2 regions of the Mesobacillus subterraneus genome follow, and region 1 is predicted to be linked to the other one. Evidence: predicted binding sites of a transcription regulator. Region 1 holds the regulator's gene; the other holds the start of a gene.
The links. Region 1 encodes CtsR, which represses protease genes until heat stress. Its sites were predicted from a motif close to ATGGTCAATAAAGGTCAAACA; they were not measured.
Positions count from the first base shown of each region.

Region 1 (11,432 bases):
AGCGAGATAAAAGGTGCCCGTACCGCAAACCGACACAGGTAGGCGAGGAGAGAATCCTAAGGTGAGCGAGAGAACTCTCGTTAAGGAACTCGGCAAAATGACCCCGTAACTTCGGGAGAAGGGGTGCTCATTTGGGTGAATAGCCTAGATGAGCCGCAGTGAATAAGTACCAGGCGACTGTTTAGCAAAAACACAGGTCTCTGCGAAGCCGCAAGGCGAAGTATAGGGGCTGACGCCTGCCCGGTGCTGGAAGGTTAAGAGGAGGGGTTAGCTCACGCGAAGCTCTGAATCGAAGCCCCAGTAAACGGCGGTAGTAACTATAACGGTCCTAAGGTAGCGAAATTCCTTGTCGGGTAAGTTCCGACCCGCACGAAAGGCGTAACGATCTGGGCACTGTCTCAACGAGAGACTCGGTGAAATTATAGTACCTGTGAAGATGCAGGTTACCCGCGACAGGACGGAAAGACCCCGTGGAGCTTTACTGTAGCCTGATATTGAATTTTGGTACAGCTTGTACAGGATAGGTAGGAGCCTGAGAAACCGGAGCGCCAGCTTCGGTGGAGGCGCTGGTGGGATACTACCCTGGCTGTATTGAAATTCTAACCCACGCCCCTGATCGGGGCGGGAGACAGTGTCAGGTGGGCAGTTTGACTGGGGCGGTCGCCTCCTAAAGAGTAACGGAGGCGCCCAAAGGTTCCCTCAGAATGGTTGGAAATCATTCGCAGAGTGTAAAGGCACAAGGGAGCTTGACTGCGAGACCTACAAGTCGAGCAGGGACGAAAGTCGGGCTTAGTGATCCGGTGGTTCCGCATGGAAGAGTATCGCTCAACGGATAAAAGCTACCCCGGGGATAACAGGCTTATCTCCCCCAAGAGTCCACATCGACGGGGAGGTTTGGCACCTCGATGTCGGCTCATCGCATCCTGGGGCTGTAGTCGGTCCCAAGGGTTGGGCTGTTCGCCCATTAAAGCGGTACGCGAGCTGGGTTCAGAACGTCGTGAGACAGTTCGGTCCCTATCCGTCGTGGGCGCAGGAAATTTGAGAGGAGCTGTCCTTAGTACGAGAGGACCGGGATGGACGCACCGCTGGTGTACCAGTTGTCTTGCCAAAGGCATCGCTGGGTAGCTATGTGCGGACGGGATAAGTGCTGAAAGCATCTAAGCATGAAGCCCCCTCAAGATGAGATTTCCCATAGCGCAAGCTAGTAAGAACCCTGAAAGATGATCAGGTTGATAGGTCAGAGGTGGAAGCGCGGTGACGTGTGGAGCTGACTGATACTAATCGTTCGAGGACTTAACCAAATTAGATGACTCGTTTTTCTTGAATTCTTCTTACACATTATCTAGTTTTGAGGGAATAAAACCTCAAACCAAATAGTCTGGTGGCGATAGCGAGAAGGTCACACCCGTTCCCATACCGAACACGGAAGTTAAGCTTCTCAGCGCCGATGGTAGTTGGGGGTTTCCCCCTGTGAGAGTAGGACGCCGCCGGGCATATATTATGGAGGATTAGCTCAGCTGGGAGAGCATCTGCCTTACAAGCAGAGGGTCGGCGGTTCGATCCCGTCATCCTCCACCAATATTTTTTCGTTCTAGCGAAAATAATCTTCATTATAAATGCCGGTGTAGCTCAATTGGTAGAGCAACTGACTTGTAATCAGTAGGTTGGGGGTTCAAGTCCTCTTGCCGGCACCATCTTTCTCATTTCCCTGAATAGACTTCAGTGGAAAGATGCGAGAAAGACCGAAGGTCTTTTGAGTATGAAATGTACGAGCCATTAGCTCAGTCGGTAGAGCATCTGACTTTTAATCAGAGGGTCGAAGGTTCGAGTCCTTCATGGCTCACCAAGTTTTTTTTCGCACAAGCGAAAATTTATTATTTCATATGCGGGTGTGGCGGAATTGGCAGACGCACCAGACTTAGGATCTGGCGCCGCAAGGCGTGGGGGTTCGACTCCCTTCACCCGCACCATTTTTTGACTGTCAAAATAAAATTCCATAAATGCGGAAGTAGTTCAGTGGTAGAATACAACCTTGCCAAGGTTGGGGTCGCGGGTTCGAATCCCGTCTTCCGCTCCATTTCTTAGCCGGGGTGGCGGAACTGGCAGACGCACAGGACTTAAAATCCTGCGGTAGGTGACTACCGTACCGGTTCGATTCCGGTCCTCGGCACCAAGTTAGCTAAATTATTAAATATGCGCCCGTAGCTCAATTGGATAGAGCGTCTGACTACGGATCAGAAGGTTATGGGTTCGACTCCTTTCGGGCGCGCCATTATTTTTTCTCATATAACGGGGAGTAGCTCAGCTTGGTAGAGCACTTGGTTTGGGACCAAGGGGTCGCAGGTTCGAATCCTGTCTTCCCGACCATCTTCATTTCATATGGGGCCTTAGCTCAGCTGGGAGAGCGCCTGCCTTGCACGCAGGAGGTCAGCGGTTCGATCCCGCTAGGCTCCACCAAAAAAACATTTGACCATTTAAACCATACGTGTTAGTATATTAAAGCTGACGTGATGAACTGGTCGGTGAAATTGTTCTTTGAAAACTAAACAAACAAGCGTCAACAAACAATATTTATAGTGACTTCTATTATATAGATGATCACTAGCCAACGTTTTAAATTATGAGCTAAACTCATACTCTTTCTTGGAGAGTTTGATCCTGGCTCAGGACGAACGCTGGCGGCGTGCCTAATACATGCAAGTCGAGCGGATCTTCATTAGCTTGCTTTTGAAGATCAGCGGCGGACGGGTGAGTAACACGTGGGCAACCTGCCTGTAAGACTGGGATAACTTCGGGAAACCGGAGCTAATACCGGATAATCCTTTCCCTCTCATGAGGGAAAGCTGAAAGACTACGGCTGTCACTTACAGATGGTACGCGGCGCATTAGCTAGTTGGTGAGGTAACGGCTCACCAAGGCAACGATGCGTAGCCGACCTGAGAGGGTGATCACCACACTGGGACTGAGACACACCAGACTCCTACGGGAGGCAGCAGTAGGGAATCTTCCGCAATGGACGAAAGTCTGACGGAGCAACGCCGCGTGAACGATGAAGGCTTTCGGGTCGTAAAGTTCTGTTGTCAGGGAAGAACAAGTATCGGAGTAACTGCCGGTACCTTGACGGTACCTGACCAGAAAGCCACGGCTAACTACGTGCCAGCAGCCGCGGTAATACGTAGGTGGCAAGCGTTGTCCGGAATTATTGGGCGTAAAGCGCGCGCAGGCGGTTCCTTAAGTCTGATGTGAAAGCCCCCGGCTCAACCGGGGAGGGTCATTGGAAACTGGGGAACTTGAGTGCAGAAGAGGAGAGCGGAATTCCACGTGTAGCGGTGAAATGCGTAGAGATGTGGAGGAACACCAGTGGCGAAGGCGGCTCTCTGGTCTGTAACTGACGCTGAGGCGCGAAAGCGTGGGGAGCGAACAGGATTAGATACCCTGGTAGTCCACGCCGTAAACGATGAGTGCTAAGTGTTAGAGGGTTTCCGCCCTTTAGTGCTGCAGCAAACGCATTAAGCACTCCGCCTGGGGAGTACGGTACCAAGGCTGAAACTCAAAGGAATTGACGAAGGGCCACACAAGCGGTGGAGCATGTGGTTTAATTCGAAGCAACGCGAAGAACCTTACCAGGTCTTGACATCCTCTTGATTTCCCTAGAGATAGGGCGTTCCCCTTCGGGGGACAGAGTGACAGGTGGTGCATGGTTGTCGTCAGCTCGTGTCGTGAGATGTTGGGTTAAGTCCCGCAACGAGCGCAACCCTTGATCTTAGTTGCCAGCATTCAGTTGGGCACTCTAAGGTGACTGCCGGTGACAAACCGGAGGAAGGTGGGGATGACGTCAAATCATCATGCCCCTTATGACCTGGGCTACACACGTGCTACAATGGATGGAACAAAGGGTCGCGAAGCCGCGAGGTCGAGCCAATCCCATAAATCCATTCTCAGTTCGGATTGCAGGCTGCAACTCGCCTGCATGAAGCCGGAATCGCTAGTAATCGCGGATCAGCATGCCGCGGTGAATACGTTCCCGGGCCTTGTACACACCGCCCGTCACACCACGAGAGTTTGTAACACCCGAAGTCGGTGGGGTAACCTTTATGGAGCCAGCCGCCTAAGGTGGGACAGATGATTGGGGTGAAGTCGTAACAAGGTAGCCGTATCGGAAGGTGCGGCTGGATCACCTCCTTTCTAAGGATATTGCCGTAAAGGCAATCGGAATGCGAACCTTCTGGTTCGTACTGTGGATGTAATCCACATAGTTGACCGCTTGTTTGTTTAGTTTTGAGGGAGCAATTGCCTCAAGACTTTTTTGTTCCTTGAAAACTAGATAATCGTAAGTAAGAAGAACCAAGAAAAAACCGAGTGATCGCCATTTTAGTTTTTCTCTCTATATAATAGAGAAATGACCTTTTAGGTTAAGTTAGAAAGGGCGCACGGTGGATGCCTTGGCACTAGGAGCCGATGAAGGACGGGACTAACACCGATATGCTTCGGGGAGCTGTAAGCAAGCTTTGATCCGGAGATTTCCGAATGGGGAAACCCACTGTTCGTAATGGAACAGTATCTTTACCTGAATACATAGGGTATTGAAGGCAGACCCGGGGAACTGAAACATCTAAGTACCCGGAGGAAGAGAAAGCAAACGCGATTCCCTGAGTAGCGGCGAGCGAAACGGGACATAGCCCAAACCAAGAGGCTTGCCTCTTGGGGTTGTAGGACACTCAACATGGAGTTACAAAGGAACGGGGTAGATGAAGTGGTCTGGAAAGGCCGTCAGAGAAGGTAAAAACCCTGTAGTTGAAACTTCGTTCCCTCCTGAGTGGATCCTGAGTACGGCGGGACACGAGAAATCCCGTCGGAAGCTGGGAGGACCATCTCCCAAGGCTAAATACTCCCTAGTGACCGATAGTGAACCAGTACCGTGAGGGAAAGGTGAAAAGCACCCCGGAAGGGGAGTGAAATAGATCCTGAAACCGTGTGCCTACAAGTAGTCAGAGCCCGTTCATGGGTGATGGCGTGCCTTTTGTAGAATGAACCGGCGAGTTACGATTACATGCAAGGTTAAGTTGAGAAGACGGAGCCGCAGCGAAAGCGAGTCTGAATAGGGCGAGTTAGTATGTGGTCGTAGACCCGAAACCAGGTGATCTACCCATGTCCAGGGTGAAGGTTGGGTAACACCAACTGGAGGCTTCGAACCCACGCACGTTGAAAAGTGCGGGGATGAGGTGTGGGTAGCGGAGAAATTCCAATCGAACTTGGAGATAGCTGGTTCTCTCCGAAATAGCTTTAGGGCTAGCCTCACGTTGTAAGAGTCTTGGAGGTAGAGCACTGTTTGGACTAGGGGCCCTCATCGGGTTACCGAATTCAGACAAACTCCGAATGCCAAAGACTTATCCGTGGGAGTCAGACTGCGAGTGATAAGATCCGTAGTCAAAAGGGAAACAGCCCAGACCACCAGCTAAGGTCCCAAAGTATACGTTAAGTGGAAAAGGATGTGGAGTTGCTTAGACAACCAGGATGTTGGCTTAGAAGCAGCCACCATTTAAAGAGTGCGTAATAGCTCACTGGTCGAGTGACTCTGCGCCGAAAATGTACCGGGGCTAAACGTATCACCGAAGCTGTGGATTGACATCTTAGATGTCAGTGGTAGGAGAGCGTTCTAAGGGCGTTGAAGTCAGACCGTAAGGACTGGTGGAGCGCTTAGAAGTGAGAATGCCGGTATGAGTAGCGAAAGATGGGTGAGAATCCCATCCACCGAATGCCCAAGGTTTCCTGAGGAAGGCTCGTCCTCTCAGGGTTAGTCGGGACCTAAGCCGAGTAGAAAGGCGTAGGCGATGGACAACAGGTTGATATTCCTGTACCACCTCTTTATCGTTTGAGCAATGGGGGGACGCAGTAGGATAGGGTAAGCGCGCTGTTGGATATGCGCGTCTAAGCAGTAAGGCTGCAAGTGAGGCAAATCCCGCTTGCGTGAAGGCTGAGCTGTGACAGCGAGGGAAATATAGTACCGAAGTTCCTGATTTCACACTGCCAAGAAAAGCCTCTAGCGAGATAAAAGGTGCCCGTACCGCAAACCGACACAGGTAGGCGAGGAGAGAATCCTAAGGTGAGCGAGAGAACTCTCGTTAAGGAACTCGGCAAAATGACCCCGTAACTTCGGGAGAAGGGGTGCTCATTTGGGTGAATAGCCTAGATGAGCCGCAGTGAATAAGTACCAGGCGACTGTTTAGCAAAAACACAGGTCTCTGCGAAGCCGCAAGGCGAAGTATAGGGGCTGACGCCTGCCCGGTGCTGGAAGGTTAAGAGGAGGGGTTAGCTCACGCGAAGCTCTGAATCGAAGCCCCAGTAAACGGCGGTAGTAACTATAACGGTCCTAAGGTAGCGAAATTCCTTGTCGGGTAAGTTCCGACCCGCACGAAAGGCGTAACGATCTGGGCACTGTCTCAACGAGAGACTCGGTGAAATTATAGTACCTGTGAAGATGCAGGTTACCCGCGACAGGACGGAAAGACCCCGTGGAGCTTTACTGTAGCCTGATATTGAATTTTGGTACAGCTTGTACAGGATAGGTAGGAGCCTGAGAAACCGGAGCGCCAGCTTCGGTGGAGGCGCTGGTGGGATACTACCCTGGCTGTATTGAAATTCTAACCCACGCCCCTGATCGGGGCGGGAGACAGTGTCAGGTGGGCAGTTTGACTGGGGCGGTCGCCTCCTAAAGAGTAACGGAGGCGCCCAAAGGTTCCCTCAGAATGGTTGGAAATCATTCGCAGAGTGTAAAGGCACAAGGGAGCTTGACTGCGAGACCTACAAGTCGAGCAGGGACGAAAGTCGGGCTTAGTGATCCGGTGGTTCCGCATGGAAGAGTATCGCTCAACGGATAAAAGCTACCCCGGGGATAACAGGCTTATCTCCCCCAAGAGTCCACATCGACGGGGAGGTTTGGCACCTCGATGTCGGCTCATCGCATCCTGGGGCTGTAGTCGGTCCCAAGGGTTGGGCTGTTCGCCCATTAAAGCGGTACGCGAGCTGGGTTCAGAACGTCGTGAGACAGTTCGGTCCCTATCCGTCGTGGGCGCAGGAAATTTGAGAGGAGCTGTCCTTAGTACGAGAGGACCGGGATGGACGCACCGCTGGTGTACCAGTTGTCTTGCCAAAGGCATCGCTGGGTAGCTATGTGCGGACGGGATAAGTGCTGAAAGCATCTAAGCATGAAGCCCCCTCAAGATGAGATTTCCCATAGCGCAAGCTAGTAAGAACCCTGAAAGATGATCAGGTTGATAGGTCAGAGGTGGAAGCGCGGTGACGTGTGGAGCTGACTGATACTAATCGTTCGAGGACTTAACCAAATTAGATGACTCGTTTTTCTTGAATTCTTCTTACACATTATCTAGTTTTGAGGGAATAAAACCTCAAACCAAATAGTCTGGTGGCGATAGCGAGAAGGTCACACCCGTTCCCATACCGAACACGGAAGTTAAGCTTCTCAGCGCCGATGGTAGTTGGGGGTTTCCCCCTGTGAGAGTAGGACGCCGCCGGGCACACGAAACAACAGCTGTAATGGCTGTTGTTTTTTTTGTATGCAGAAATACTTTAGTTATAATGGAATCGAAAATAAGATGTAATGTTTGAGAAGAGGCATGGCAACTTCAGACAAGTTTAGATAACAAGAACGAAAGCTGTCGGAAGAAGGAGCAACTTTGGCCAGGTTTCCAGGAAAAAAATCAAAAAGCTGTCACAAGAAGAGTCAACATCGGACAGGTTCAGAGGAAAAGCACAAAAAGCTGTCCCAACCTACTACAACTTCAAACACGTTTGGAGCAACATAAAAGCTGTCAGAACTAAAACCCGCTTCCAACACAAAAAGACGAAATGACTTTAAAATTGTCAAATAATCACCTAGCAAACAATCATTATCTATCCATAGTCATAATACAATTAATCCCATGCCTCTATAGTTTCAGAAGGATAAATGAATCTTTTGTTGAATAATAAAATCATAAGCACATAAGCACCCGTCACTCCAATAATAGAAAGATCCTTCATTAAATAATTATCAATGATAATAGGAGGAATCCATGATAAGACTATTGAATTATTGGTCATTCATTTTATCGACTATCTGGGTTTTACTATTTTACCTATTTTCCTTTACAGGGCCAATTGATTACACCATCTTTGGAACACACCCACACGTCCTGCTTTTAGGTGCGACTTTAATGACTTTATGTATTGGGTTCATCGGGCTTTCAGGTATGAAAGACTGGAAGAGCATAGCCAGGAGCTTTTCAACAGTCTTCCTGACTATGGGGCTATCAGCGCTATTAGTCTTCATTATTTTCTTTGGTAAATTAGCAATTTAGTCGATACAGGCACAGGTGAGAATCTCAGACAATAAAATATAACAGCCTTCTCATTGATGAAAAATAGAAATTTTCCTTTTACTATTTTTCCGTGCAAATACACATTAACGCTGTACCATTCTTTCGCTCCGCCAGCTGCACTCCGAAGCTGTTCCTGATCATAAAATTTCTTGGATGTTTCCTGATATAAGTTTCCATTCGCCTTAAAATGGGTATAATAGCCAACAATCCCCTTATTAACATCTTTTGGCATACATAATTTTTGGAGAAGTGAATTCGGGATGCATTCATTGCATCGGAAAAATTTTTTTTGTATAATTAACGTCAAATATAGTCAAAGTCAGATTGGGGGAGGTTTAGTGAGGAATATATCGGACATCATAGAACATTACCTCAAGCAGGTTTTAGAAATGAGCGATAAAGACATCGTTGAAATCAAACGAAGTGAAATCGCCGATAAATTTCAGTGCGTGCCGTCCCAGATCAATTATGTCATCAATACAAGGTTCACGATTGAACGGGGCTATCTTGTTGAGAGTAAACGGGGTGGCGGCGGCTACATCCGGATCATCAAAGTCCAGGCTTATGATCATGCACATTTGATTGATGATTTACTGTCTTTGATTCAAGTACGTATTTCGCAAAGCAGCGCTGAGCATGTCATCTTCCGTCTTGTAGAGGAAGATGTAGTGACTGACCGTGAAGCAAAAATTATGCTGAGTGTGCTCGACAGGTCCGTCCTGTATATAGAGCTGCCACAGCGTGATGAGCTGCGTGCGAGAATGTTGAAAGCAATGCTGATGGCATTGAAGTATAAATAATATCAAAGCAGATAAAGAGGTGAGGGCATGATCTGCCAAGAGTGTAATCAAAGGCCGGCAACGCTGCACTTCACGAATTATTCAAATGGTGAAAAAACGGAATTGCACTTGTGTGAAATATGCGCACAAGAAAAAGGCGAATTGTTTATGATGAACAACGGCCCTGCTTTTTCGATCAATAGCTTACTTGCCGGACTATTAAATATGGAACCTGCTTTTCCGGAACAGAAAAAAGAGTTTGAAACGGAGCAAGTGGCCCAGTGCCCGCAATGTTCGATGACGTTTCCACAGTTTGTAAAAGTAGGCCGGTTTGGATGTGCGACTTGCTATGATGCTTTTCGCGAACAGCTGACCCCGATTGTAAGGAGGCTCCATAGTGGTAATTCCATGCATAATGGAAAGATTCCTAGAAGAGTCGGCGGGGACCTTCATGTAAGGAAGACAATCGATCATCTTAAGCAAACTCTGAAAAGCCTGATTTCTGCAGAGGAATTTGAGAAAGCTGCTGAGACAAGAGACCAGATCAGGGAACTTGAAAGAAAATTGTCAGCAGGTCAAGAGGGAGGGGAGTAGCCTTGTCATTGGAGAAGTTTATCAATCAGGCTGTCAGCTCCTGGATGAGTGATGATGGACCAGATTCAGATATCGTCCTTAGCTCTCGCATCCGTTTTGCAAGGAATCTTGATGAATATAACTTTCCGACGCTGTACACCAATGGAGAGGCAAAAGCAGTGGTAAGTACGATCATGGAACGTGCCAGTAATACATCAGTAGCTACCTTCGGTCAGTTGGAAATGATCAATATGGATGAAATTCCCCCTTTGCAGAAAAGGGTGTTAGTCGAGAAGCATTTGATCAGTCCGAATCTGGCAGAAAACTCCGTACATGGTGCTGTCTTACTATCTGAAAATGAAGAAGTGAGCATCATGATCAATGAGGAAGACCATGTCAGGATTCAGTGTTTATTACCGGGCTTCCAGCTTAGTGAGGCTCTAAGGGCTGCCAATCAGATTGATGACTGGCTAGAGGATTATGTCAATTATGCGTTTGATGAAAAATTCGGCTATTTGACTAGCTGCCCTTACTAACGTAGGGACCGGCCTTAGGGCATCGGTGATGATGCATCTGCCTGGTCTTGTTTTAACACAGCAAATGAACAGGATTGTCCCTGCGATTAACCAGCTTGGTTTGGTGGTAAGAGGTATTTACGGCGAGGGCAGTGAAGCGCTCGGCAATATTTTTCAAATCTCGAACCAAATTACGCTTGGAAAATCGGAAGAAGACATCGTAGACGATTTAAAAAGTGTCGTAAGCCAGATTATATCTCAGGAAAGGTCAGCGCGGGAAGCATTAGCGAAGACTTCGAACATACAATTAGAAGACAGAGTGTTTCGATCATATGGGACACTTGCCAATAGCAGAATCATCGAAACGAAGGAAGCCGCCCGTTGCCTTTCTGATTTAAGGCTTGGAATAGATATGGGCTTTATAAAAAATATTTCCAAATCGATTTTGAATGAATTGATGATATTAACTCAGCCTGGGTTTTTGCAGCAATATGCGGGAGGACCATTAAGACCGAATGAACGGGATATCCGCAGAGCTGCTTTAATAAGAGAACGATTGAAAATGGAAACAAAAGACGAGTCAGGAGGATGATCTTATGATGTTTGGACGATTTACCGAAAGAGCACAAAAAGTATTGGCACTCGCACAGGAAGAGGCAATCCGCCTTGGACATAACAATATCGGCACAGAACACATCTTGCTTGGCCTTGTGCGTGAGGGAGAGGGAATTGCGGCAAAGGCGCTTTATGGACTTGGCCTTGGAGCGGAGAAAATCCAGAAGGAAGTTGAAAACCTGATTGGCCGCGGCCAGGAAACTTCCCAGACAATCCACTATACGCCAAGAGCTAAAAAGGTTATCGAGCTTTCCATGGATGAGGCAAGGAAGTTGGGCCATTCCTATGTTGGAACTGAACATATCCTTCTCGGATTGATTCGTGAGGGAGAGGGCGTGGCTGCAAGAGTGCTGAACAATCTTGGAGTCAGCCTGAACAAAGCGCGCCAGCAGGTCCTGCAGCTGCTTGGAAGCAATGAAACTTCTGGTCATCAGGGAGGTGGAACGGCAAATGCCAATACTCCTACACTTGATAGCCTTGCAAGAGACTTAACTGCAATCGCCAGGGAAGGCAGCCTGGATCCGGTCATCGGGCGTGCTAAGGAGATCCAGCGTGTCATCGAAGTGTTAAGC
Region 1 is NZ_CP129019.1:4,298,435-4,309,866, reverse strand. Features, by position in the region: rRNA gene LC048_RS22535 (23S ribosomal RNA) at 1-1,301, shown strand, start outside; rRNA gene rrf (5S ribosomal RNA) at 1,378-1,493, shown strand; tRNA gene LC048_RS22525 (tRNA-Val) at 1,503-1,578, shown strand; tRNA gene LC048_RS22520 (tRNA-Thr) at 1,619-1,694, shown strand; tRNA gene LC048_RS22515 (tRNA-Lys) at 1,771-1,846, shown strand; tRNA gene LC048_RS22510 (tRNA-Leu) at 1,886-1,970, shown strand; tRNA gene LC048_RS22505 (tRNA-Gly) at 2,003-2,077, shown strand; tRNA gene LC048_RS22500 (tRNA-Leu) at 2,085-2,173, shown strand; tRNA gene LC048_RS22495 (tRNA-Arg) at 2,196-2,272, shown strand; tRNA gene LC048_RS22490 (tRNA-Pro) at 2,291-2,367, shown strand; tRNA gene LC048_RS22485 (tRNA-Ala) at 2,382-2,457, shown strand; rRNA gene LC048_RS22480 (16S ribosomal RNA) at 2,641-4,185, shown strand; rRNA gene LC048_RS22475 (23S ribosomal RNA) at 4,411-7,343, shown strand; rRNA gene rrf (5S ribosomal RNA) at 7,420-7,535, shown strand; gene LC048_RS22465 (hypothetical protein) at 8,073-8,357, shown strand; gene LC048_RS22460 (CtsR family transcriptional regulator) at 8,717-9,178, shown strand; gene LC048_RS22455 (protein-arginine kinase activator protein McsA) at 9,206-9,751, shown strand; partial or broken gene LC048_RS22450 (protein arginine kinase) at 9,754-10,837, shown strand; gene clpC (ATP-dependent protease ATP-binding subunit ClpC) at 10,842-11,432, shown strand, end outside.

Region 2 (11,432 bases), 1.6 Mb from region 1:
ATGTAGAAGCTTGAAATCACTAAAAGGATTCCGAGAAACGCCAATATGGATAGGAAACGGTCCTCAATGACGATTTTTTTCCATTGCATCGGCTTATGCCTCAACTTCAACTGGAAGCGGAATTGATTCCAGCATATCTTCGACTACTTTTTCTGATGTCATCGTCAACGAAGCATCCGCAGATAGGTATATTCTATGACCTAATACAAATGGTGCCATCTCCTTAACATCATTTGGAACTACATACCTGCGCCCCTTTATAAGAGCCCTTCCTTGGACAGCCTTTACTAAAGCAAGCGTTCCCCGAGGACTGATCCCTAATTCAATAGAAGGATGATTCCTTGTTTTGCGGGTGATTTGCAATAGATACTCTTCAACCACATCACTTAACTTTACATTCCTGAGTTCCTGTTTTATAGAATGGATATCCTCCTCACTAAGTACGGAGTTAACCTCTGTCGTTGCAGTCCCAAATCGATGTTTCTTAATCATTTCCTTCTCTTCATCCACTTCTGGATACCCAAGAGACAGCTTAATAAAGAAACGGTCCATCTGAGCAACCGGTAGCTGGAATGTTCCCTGCTGTGATTCTACAGGGTTCTGAGTTGCAATAACGAGGAAAGGGAATTTCAAGGATATCGTGTGTCCATCAATCGTTACCTGGTTTTCCTCCATCGCCTCCAGCAAGCTTGATTGTGTTCGCGGTGTTGCACGGTTTATTTCATCTGCAAGAAGAATATTAGTGACAATTGGCCCTGGCTTCAATTCGAAATCCTGAAGCTTTGGATTGAAAAACTGTATTCCTGTAATATCACTTGGCAAAACATCCGGTGTAAATTGGATTCTTGAAAAATCGCCGCTTATACCCCTTGCAAATGTTTTAGCAAGCAATGTTTTCCCTGTTCCTGGCACACTCTCCATCAAAATGTGGCCATTGTTCAATAGCGCGATAACCATCATCTCTATTTCATGCTCTCGTCCGACTACATTTTTACTAATTTCTATTTTAAGTCGCTCTAATTTGTTTACCAATTCCATTCCTTTTTCCTCCCATTGTGAGTGAAATTTGGTTTCTTTCTATAAAACACTCAAGAAAAGTTTAACACCATAACAAAAAAAAGTGAATTTTCAACCAATTTTATCCAATTAAAAAGGAACACTTTTTTAGTGCTCCCTTAAAATTTTTTTGAAGTAATATGTAGTTCTCCGTGAAATATATTTAAAAGTTTATCAAGTTCCTGGCTTGCTGATATGGTCTGAACGCTTAGAAACCCTGTTTCCTTAGCGGCTGAAATCATCTCTTTACGTTTGTGTTCGATTTCTTCCATTATCTTTTCAAGACACGCAGTTCCCATCATCCATCACCTCATCAGTCTGTGTTAATATTTTACTACTATTCCACTATAAGGGATAGTAAAATTTACATAAGCCCCACAGTTTTCCCTGATTAACTCCTCGCCTCATCCACATATCGAAAAATGACATCTCCACCTCTTTGAGCGACTCCCCTAAAATGTTTAAAGTCATCCCTCGTCACCAGAAATTCACGAAATATCATAAAATCCTGTTTTGAAACAAAGATTTCTTCTACTTCTTTATATTTCAAACTTTCCAGCATTCGGACAGCCTGTTCCTTATCCAAATAAACCACCCCAGTTTCTTAAGTTAAAAACTATTTTATCTCCTATTGCTCAAATTGCAAAACCCAATTGTTTTTACATTTAAAAAATGGGAATTAGAAAAGCGCAAGCGCCTTGTGCAACCCCGACAAGCACTGGAGAGCTAACAGGTGAAGTCGTTCTTGACTTAACCTGAGCGGACCGAAGTGACTAGAGGGGCTAGGCGCTTGGGCTGGACACTAATCTAAGTACAAAAATTTGATACTTTCTTACTCATTAAAAAAGTACATTTCGGATTTCCACTGGATGGAAATAAGATTATTCTATATAATAGATTTTATAAATTGAATTTTCTAACTTTTATAAAATGAAAATTTCGTGAACATTTGAAATTTAGCACCGATTTTCCTTTACGCTAGGAGAAAATTAAGGCAAAATGTTAGTAATTCGAAATATAACGAAGGAGCGAGTTTATTTGAAGAAAGCCGATGTTGGAAATGTAATCGAATTCAAAGAAGGACTACAAGGTGTTGTGGAAAAGGTCAATGAAAACTCGGTTATTGTTGATTTAACATATATGAACAATTTCCGGGACTTAGAGCTCGATCAACGCACCGTCATCAATCATAAAAACTATAAAATTGTTAAAGAAACAGCCTATTAATATATGTAATTCCAGAAAAAAAGCAGCCTAAGCTGCTTTTTTCTTCTTATTATTTATTATCCTTGCCAGCAAGTTCCTTAAAGGATTTTACCTTGCCATGCGGGTGCTGATCCTGCTTTCGTACTGTCCAATTCCGCTCCTTCTCGCGCTTTGATTCAGACATGATCTTCCCTCCATTCAAATTTTCGTTCATTATTACCATGCCCCATCTTGAAGAAATCATTTCCTTACAAATTTAACGAATTTTTTGGTACAATAAATTTTGTTTCTGGAAAGGGGTTTTATGAATAATGAAAAATTGGATGGCGGATCGCAGATTAATTCTTGGTATTTTGATCGCTCATCTTCTCCTATTTTTTACCTTCGAGGATAAAGACGTATTCTGGTATATATTCACAGCTTCGATGCTGGTTTTGATCAGTTATTCCATCATACACGAAGAAATTGAGGACAATACATCCACACTAACTTATTTAACGGTTGGAGTTGCTTCAGGACTCGGTTTATTCGGCTTCTTTTGGCTCGGCAGCTTTCTGATCGAGATGCTCAATTTACCTATAGCGAATCAAATCTCACGTCTGTACAGTAGGTTCTCACCTGAATTATTCTGGCATTATCTCGTACTGGTCTTAATACTGGCTCCTGGAGAAGAAATCTTTTGGCGGGGGTTTATCCAAAAACGACTTAGCAAATACTTTAGTATGAAAGTGTCCATCGGGCTTTCAGTGATGTTATATGCTTCTGTCCATTTTTATTCCGGAGAGTTCATTCTCGTACTTGCAGCAATTATTGCTGGACTAGCGTGGAGCACTTTATACGCATGGAAGCGGAGTTTGCCACTCGTTATTGTCTCTCACATCGTCTTTGATTTATTATTGTTTGTATTCATTCCTCTAAGCTAAACTTTTAACCTAAAATGACCCATGCCAATCATTGGCATATGGGTCATTTTTATTATTGCCCAATCGGCTTGCCCATGATATTTTTGTAAATGCGACAAGTCTTGTAACTTTCGTTATTATATTCCGTCTAAAATTGTAGAATTCACCATACGAAATGACAGGGGGCAATTAGACATGAACAAATTAGCAAAGTCATTTACAATCATTGGATTATCAGCATTATTCATTGCAGGCTGTGGCTCTCCGGAAGATTCAGAATCAACAACAGACAAGGTACCTGCAGCCCAGCCAGCTGCTGCGCCAGAAAAAAATGAAGAAGAGCAAAAGACATCAGACCTGAAAAATAAAGAAGAGGGCTTAATCCGGATCATGGAGCAAAACATTGCTTATACAGTAAATGGCGAACAAAAAGAAGAAACTGGTTTTTTGAAGTACAATGATAATCAAAACTACTCCATGTATGTTTTGTCTCAATATGAACTGACTGCAGAGGAACCCAACAAAGATGTACTGATGTGGACTGAAGACGATAGTGTGTTCATGAGGATAGAATTGCTTCCAGTTGACTCAGAGTGGACTTTAGTTGAAGAGAATTCAAAAGCACAACTTGCTGCTGTAGGCTCCGAGGTAAAAGAAACACAAACACCAGAGGACCCATTCTTCAGCAATGCCTGGGCAATGGAAACGAAAAGTGAATCAGACATCGTCACTACTTATTTAATAAAAAATGAGGAACAGCCTTTAAAGCTGACTATATTCACAAAAGAAAGATGCTGACCACCGCAACGCATTCCTGGAAATGGCCAAGACGATCATGAAAGAGAATAAATAATAAATAAATAAATAAAGAAGGGGCTATTCCCCTTCTTTTTTATTTATTCCCATGAACTGGTTTCATCCACAACAACACAATGAAAATCAAACTGATATAGCCAAAAAATGGGTACAAGATTGAAAGAAGTGTTCCATAATCAATCAAGCTGATGAAATAACAAATTAAAAAGAGCAGTGAGACAACTAGCAGACTTGGCAGCTTGATATATTTTTGAATCTGCCTTTCAAGCCCAAATATATTGCCGATGACAGATGTGAAGATTTCTCCATAAACAATAAGGACAAAAATCCAGTAAAGACCTGCAGCTAACTGCTTCATGACGACGGCCATCGGTATTTCAAATGTTTCGAACCCGGGAAGCATGATTAAGGTCAAATGGCTTGAAAGCAGGATTAAAGTCAGCGCAATCCCGCCGAGGATCCCTCCCCATTTTACAGTATTATCGTCCTTCATCTCTGCTGCAACAGGAACCAGCACCGCCTGGGCAAGCGACAGGTTCAGGGCTGTATAAGAAAATGGTCCGATCACGGCCTTCCAGCCATCCTCTGCATATGGAATAAAAACGACCTGTTCTATGAAGCCTGGCAACTTGACTGACAAAAACAATAAGATCAGACTGAATAAGATCATCATCGGAACAACAAAGGTATTAACAGCAAAAACACCCTTCAATCCGACGACCATAACGGCAAGTGATAATGCAATCGTGATAAAAATCCCCAGCGATTTAGTCAATCCAAGCTGCTCCTCAAAAACGGCTCCTGCACCTGAAAGCATAACAGCACAAACTCCAAGCAGCATAAACAGCATCATTATATTGATGATTCTCCCAAAAAATTCCCCAAATAAATGTACATTCATTTCTTCATAAGATTGGGCCCCGATAGCTGCTGCGATGCGCATTAATTTTGCACCCAGATATGTAAGAATGTATCCGGCCATGAAAACCCCAACCAATCCAACTATGCCAAAGCGAGAAAAGAATTCAACAATTTCCCTTCCCGTCGCAAAACCGGCTCCCACAACAGTACCAACATAAACAGCAGCGATTTGAAAGGCAGCACCCCAATTCGTCTTCAAACCGTTCCCCTCCCTCCTTCTCAATATATGTAAGGATAGACAAACCATGACGAGCTTTTTTAAAGAGGATACAATCGGAATATTTACAAAAAATTACCACAATCAAAATTCTTGAAAGTCAAATAAGGTCAAATTATAATAAGAGTAAATTGATCAAAGATAGTCAAAGTCAAAATAAACCTTTGATCTAAATTAATATTTTTTAGGGAGGAATTTAAATGCTTTGTCAAAATTGCCAGGAGAAACACGCAAATATTCAGTTAAGGTTAAATTTAAACGGTAATCAGAAGCATTTAATGCTCTGCGAAGATTGCTATCAAACAGAAAAAGAGAAATTAGGTGCTTCCTTTGGCAATCCGATGTCCGGACTTTCCGGATTTGGAGGTTCACCTTTTAACGATATGTTCAAACAGTTTTCAGGTAATAATCACAACCCTAACCATCCCCCTTCAAATGCTGCTACGAAACCAGCTGGCGGAGGAAATGGCTTTATCGATCAATACGGGAGAAATTTGACCCAAATCGCAAAGACTGGCTTGATTGACCCAGTAATTGGACGAGATGAAGAAGTTAAACGAGTTATCGAGATTTTAAATAGGAGAAATAAAAATAACCCTGTCCTTATTGGTGAACCTGGTGTAGGTAAAACAGCCATCGCTGAAGGACTCGCGCTTAAGATTGTTGAAGGTGCTGTTCCTGACAAGCTCAAGAACAAGGAAGTTTATCTTTTGGATGTTGCCTCTATGGTCTCCAATACAGGAATTCGCGGCCAATTTGAGGAGAGAATGAAACAGCTTATTTCTGAATTACAGACTCGTAAAAATATCATTCTGTTCATTGATGAAGTTCACCAGCTTGTTGGTGCAGGGTCTGCAGAAGGATCCATGGATGCAGGCAATATCCTGAAGCCTGCTCTTGCCCGTGGTGAACTGCAAGTAGTTGGTGCGACAACTCTTAAAGAATATCGTCAGATTGAAAAGGATGCTGCGCTTGAGAGACGCTTTCAGCCAGTACATGTCCTCGAGCCATCAGCTGATGAAACTGTCGAAATCCTGAAAGGCATACAGTCCAAGTACGAAGATTTCCATCAGGTTTATTTTTCCGAAGAAACAATCAAGGCATGTGTACAGCTTTCACATCGTTATATACAGGATCGATTCCTTCCTGACAAAGCAATCGATTTAATGGATGAAGCCGGCTCGAAGCTTAATCTTGCTTCTGACTACACAGATCAGAATGATGCCGAAAGCCGCCTTGCTGAAATCGCAATGGAAAAGGAAGAAGCATTGAAGCAGGAAGACTATGAGACAGCAGCAAAGCTGCGTGATGAAGAAGCAAAGCTGGATAAAGCAATCAGTGACAATGGTAATGCAGTACGCCCTGTGGTAACAGTCCAGCATATCCATGAAATCATCGAGAAGAAGACTGGAATTCCTGTGGGTAAACTTCAGGAAGATGAACAAGCAAGGATGAAGAACCTTGTTGTAAACCTTAATGGCAAAGTGATTGGCCAGGAGGAAGCTGTCCAGAAAGTAGCTAAAGCAATCCGACGCAGCCGTGCTGTCCTGAAATCAAAGAACCGCCCAATTGGATCGTTCCTATTTGTGGGGCCAACAGGCGTTGGTAAAACAGAATTGACCAAAGCATTGGCAGAAGAGTTATTTGGCTCTAAAGATGCAATGGTTCGTCTAGACATGAGCGAATATATGGAAAAGCACAGCGTTTCCAAACTGATTGGTTCACCCCCTGGATATGTAGGCCACGATGAAGCAGGGCAGCTGACCGAAAAGGTTCGCCGCAATCCATACAGCATCATTCTGTTGGATGAAATCGAAAAAGCTCATCCTGATGTACAGCACATGTTCCTGCAAATCCTAGAGGATGGCCGCCTGACTGATAGCCAGGGTCGCACAGTAAGCTTCAAAGATACTGTGATCATCATGACAAGCAATGCTGGAGTCGGTCTCAGAACAATCAAGGTAGGATTCGACCAGAACACAGCTGTCAAAGAATCAAATATCCTTGAATCACTTGGAGGCTTCTTCAAGCCAGAATTCCTGAATCGCTTCGACAGCATCATTGAATTTAAGGCACTTGAAAACAAGCATCTTCTTCAAATTGTCGACTTGATGTTAGTTGAACTGATGGAGACACTTTCAGAGCAGAACATCAGCCTTGAGGTGGAAGCTGAAGTCAAGAAAAAGCTTGCTGAGCTTGGATACCACCCCGCGTTTGGTGCACGCCCTTTACGCCGCTCGATTCAGGAACAGCTAGAGGATTCCGTCGCGGACTTCATCCTTGAAGAGCCGGGTTCAAGTGAATTGAAAGCAGTAATTGAAAATGAAGAAATTATCATCAAACGAAAATAATAACATGGGAGGTCCGGAGTAAATCCGGACCTTTTTTTACTTTTTTCATCTTTGAATTACTTAACGGACGGCATAGCAAACAAGGCTTTTTACACGAGATAAACACCAATCCGAAAAAACTATTTGAAATTTTTACACTTAAAAAATGAAATCTACATAGAAGACATATAGAATAAGAGAATAACTATGAAAGAAATGAGGTAAACCAAATGGGTTTTTTGACAAGATTCAGTCTTAAAAATGCTTTTGCAGTTTTTATCATCTCCTTTTTATTGATACTCGGCGGATTGTATTCCTTCACTCGCCTGAAGGTCGATTTACTGCCGAATATCGAGTTCCCACAACTTTCTGTTGAAGTCATTTATCCAGGGGCATCGCCTCAGGATATAAATGAGCAAGTGACAGAGAAGCTAGAAACCAAATTCAAGGGAATTGATGGACTCAAGAAACTGCAGAGTTCTTCTTTTGAAAGCATCTCAATCATCAATCTAGAATTTCCTTTTGACACCGAACTGGATGATGCTGAACAGCAGGTCAATTCCTTCATCAAGGAGGCAGGCCTTCCTGAAAATGTACAGACAAATGTAAACCGATTTTCTTTTGGTACATTTCCTATTTTCAATATCTCATTGTTCGCCAAAGACAATCAGGATCTCGAAAATCTTGTAAATGAAGAAATCATTCCTGAACTGAATAAAATTCAGGGAATCAACAGTGTTTCAGTTGGAGGCATGACAGAAGATATCCTTCAAATTACCATTGACCAGGATAAAGCAACTCAACTTGGCCTTAACTTGAATGAAATTAAAGAAACAATCAATGCTAAGAAATTCAGCTTCCCTGCTGGAAATCTTACTGAAAACGAAATCCAGGTTCCTGTAAGGGTCCAGGAGAAAATTGAAGAAATCAATGAACTCGAAAACTTGGTGATACAGTCAAAATTCGTGCCTAATGCACCACCAGTTAAGCTGGGGGATATTGCGTCAATTGAGGTAGTAACCGAAAAACCTGAGATCACACGATACAATGAAAAAGAATCTTTATCTATGGCTATCACGAAAAAGCAGGATGCAAATACGGTCGAAGTTGCAGAGAAGGTTTTAGCGGTTATTAACAGCTATGATGACCGTCTCGAATACGCAATTGGTTTCGATTCCGCTGAAGGAATTGAAAAATCGGTAAATACACTGGTTAAAGAAGGCTTGCTCGGAGCCCTGTTCGCTTCAATCGCTGTACTTATTTTCCTTAAGAATTTCAGGGCGACGATTATTGCGATTGTATCGATTCCACTTTCTCTATTGATATCGTCCATATTCTTGAATCAGCTGGACATTTCATTGAACATCATGACACTTGGCGGAATGGCAGTAGCCGTTGGCCGTGTAGTGGATGATAGTATTGTTGTTATTGAGAACATTTTCCGCAGAGTCCGGAAAACGAATAAAGCCATGACCGATGATTTGATCCAGGATTCCACAAAGGAAATCCTTAAGGCAATCACATCATCAACTATAACCACAGTTGTTGTATTCTTGCCATTAGGACTTGTGGGAGGAATTACCGGGGAATTTTTCCTACCTTTTGCTCTAACTATTGTATTTTCTTTGCTCGCATCATTAATTGTAGCCGTTACAATCGTCCCTATCCTTGCAAAATTCTCATTCAAGAAGGTGCCGAAAGAAGAGAAAGAAGGCGCGCTGCAAAGAGCATATGGAGCTTCAATCAAATGGTCGCTGAACCATAAAGCCCTTGTCATTTTCCTGTCCATTGCCTTGCTTGCTGGCTCTGGGTTCCTTGTCAAAGGACTTGGGTTCACATTCATCCCGAATGAGGAGCAAAAGTTATTAGTCGCTACTTTCCAGCTGCCCTCTTCGACGACGCTTGAGAAGACAAATGAAGTCTCTGTAGAGGTCGAGAACATGTTCGCAGAGCAAAAAGAAATTAATGATGTTACCGTTGGAATCGGCAGCCGGGACTTCCAAACTGGTCTTAAACGCCAGAACCAGGCAAACTATTTTATCAGTCTTGGAGACGGTGTAAGTGTTTCAGAGTTTATACCTGAGCTGGAAAAAGAAATGGAGGAAATCGTTCTATCAATCGAGCCTGATGCTAAAATCGGCATCCAGGAGCAATCTACAGGCGGACCTCCATCAAATAGTAATGTCAACATTGACCTGTACTCTACTGATCTGACCGCCTTGCAGGACGCGGCTGCGCGGGTGGAAGATTACATGATGAAGCAGGATGACTTAAAATATGTTTCTAATAATTTTTCCGAGAAGCAAAAACAAGTGATTGTCGACATCGACCCTGAAAAATCTGCACAATTAGGGATTTCAGGATTCCAAATCCTTGGTACAATCACAGATAAAACAAAGCCCGTTGATGCTGGCTTAATGAAACTTGGCGGTGAAGAGCGACGTGTTTCCATCACCTATGATGAAAAGTCCGAAACAATCGAAGATCTTAAAAATACCGTCATCTTTACCCAACAAGGACCGGTTCCAATTACCGAAATCGCCAATATCACGGAAACGGAAGCATTCACTTCAATCCAGAAATTAGATGGCAAGATATTCGCCCGAGTTTCTGCACAAATTGATTCAAATGATATTAGAACCGTTTCGAATACCGTTATAAATGGTGTCCAAAACGATATCGACCTACCTGATGGTGTTTCCCTAGAGGGCGGAGGAGGCAGTGATGAGACAATCGAAACCTTCACTCAGCTAGGTATCGCAATGATCGTAGCTATCGGACTTGTGTATTTGACCATGCTGATTACATTCGGTCAGGCAAGGATTCCGTTCATTATCCTTTCTTCTTTGATTTTCGTGCCAATCGGCTCCCTGCTTGGCCTCTGGATTGCCGATGAGCCAATGTCAGTAAGTGTCATGATCGGACTGCTGATGTTGATTGGTATCGTTACGACAAATGCAATAGTTATGGTAGACCGAATTGGTCAGAACCGGACAGAAAAAGGGATGCCTATCCGCGAGGCGCTTGTAGAAGCAGGTATTACAAGGCTCCGCCCAATCCTGATGACAGCCTTTGCGACAATCGCAGCATTGATCCCATTGGCGCTTACCACTTCATCAGGTACATTGATTTCAAAAGGGCTGGCAGTAACCGTCATTGGCGGACTTACCTCGTCTACCCTGCTGACATTGATTTTGATTCCAGTCATTTATGAAGTGTTTTTCTTCAGACAGGTGAAAAAAGAACGTAGTATGTAAAATGAAAGCCCGCATGTACATGCGGGCTTTTTGTAAGCTCTAAAGCGGAATCATACCCTTATGTAAGCTTTTTCACCTCTATAAGGGTATCGTTCTTGCCGTATCTTATCCTTATGCAAGGTATTTCACCTCTATAAGGGTATCGTTCTTGCAGTATCTTACCCTTATGTAAGCTTTTTCACCTCTATAAGGATATCGTTCTTGCCGTATCTTACCCTTATGTTAGCTTTTTCACCTCTATAAGGGTATCGTTCTTGCCGTATCTTACCCTTATGTAAGCTTTTTCACCTCTATAAGGATATCGTTCTTGCCGTATCTTACCCTTATGCAAGCTTTTTCACCTCTATAAGGGTATCATTCTTGCTGTATCTTATCCTTATGCAAGGTATTTCACCTCTATAAGGGTATCATTCTTGCTGTATCTTACCCTTATGTAAGCTTTTTCACCTCTATAAGGGTATCGTTCTTGCCGTATCTTATCCTTATGCAAGGTATTTCACCTCTATAAGGGTATCGTTCTTGCTGTATCTTACCCTTATGCAAGGTATTTCACCTCTATAAGGGTATCGTTCTTGCTGTATCTTACCCTTATGAAAACTTTTTCATCTCTATAAGGATATCGTTCTTGCCGTATCTTATCCTTATGCAAGGTATTTCACCTCTATAAGGGTATCGTTTTTGCTGTATCTTACCCTTATGTAAGCTTTTTCACCTCTATTAGGAACCT
Region 2 is NZ_CP129019.1:2,731,205-2,742,636, forward strand. Features, by position in the region: gene LC048_RS14265 (DUF58 domain-containing protein) at 1-89, opposite strand, end outside; gene LC048_RS14270 (AAA family ATPase) at 94-1,038, opposite strand; gene LC048_RS14275 (aspartyl-phosphate phosphatase Spo0E family protein) at 1,176-1,358, opposite strand; gene LC048_RS14280 (hypothetical protein) at 1,448-1,642, opposite strand; gene LC048_RS14285 (YkvS family protein) at 2,095-2,283, shown strand; gene LC048_RS14290 (DUF6254 family protein) at 2,333-2,446, opposite strand; gene LC048_RS14295 (CPBP family intramembrane glutamic endopeptidase) at 2,574-3,185, shown strand; gene LC048_RS14300 (hypothetical protein) at 3,360-3,962, shown strand; gene LC048_RS14305 (YkvI family membrane protein) at 4,057-5,100, opposite strand; gene LC048_RS14310 (ATP-dependent Clp protease ATP-binding subunit) at 5,319-7,469, shown strand; gene LC048_RS14315 (efflux RND transporter permease subunit) at 7,679-10,705, shown strand.
Region 2: a site for CtsR is predicted at 5,215-5,235, ahead of LC048_RS14310 (ATP-dependent Clp protease ATP-binding subunit). Genes of this name have one in related genera too.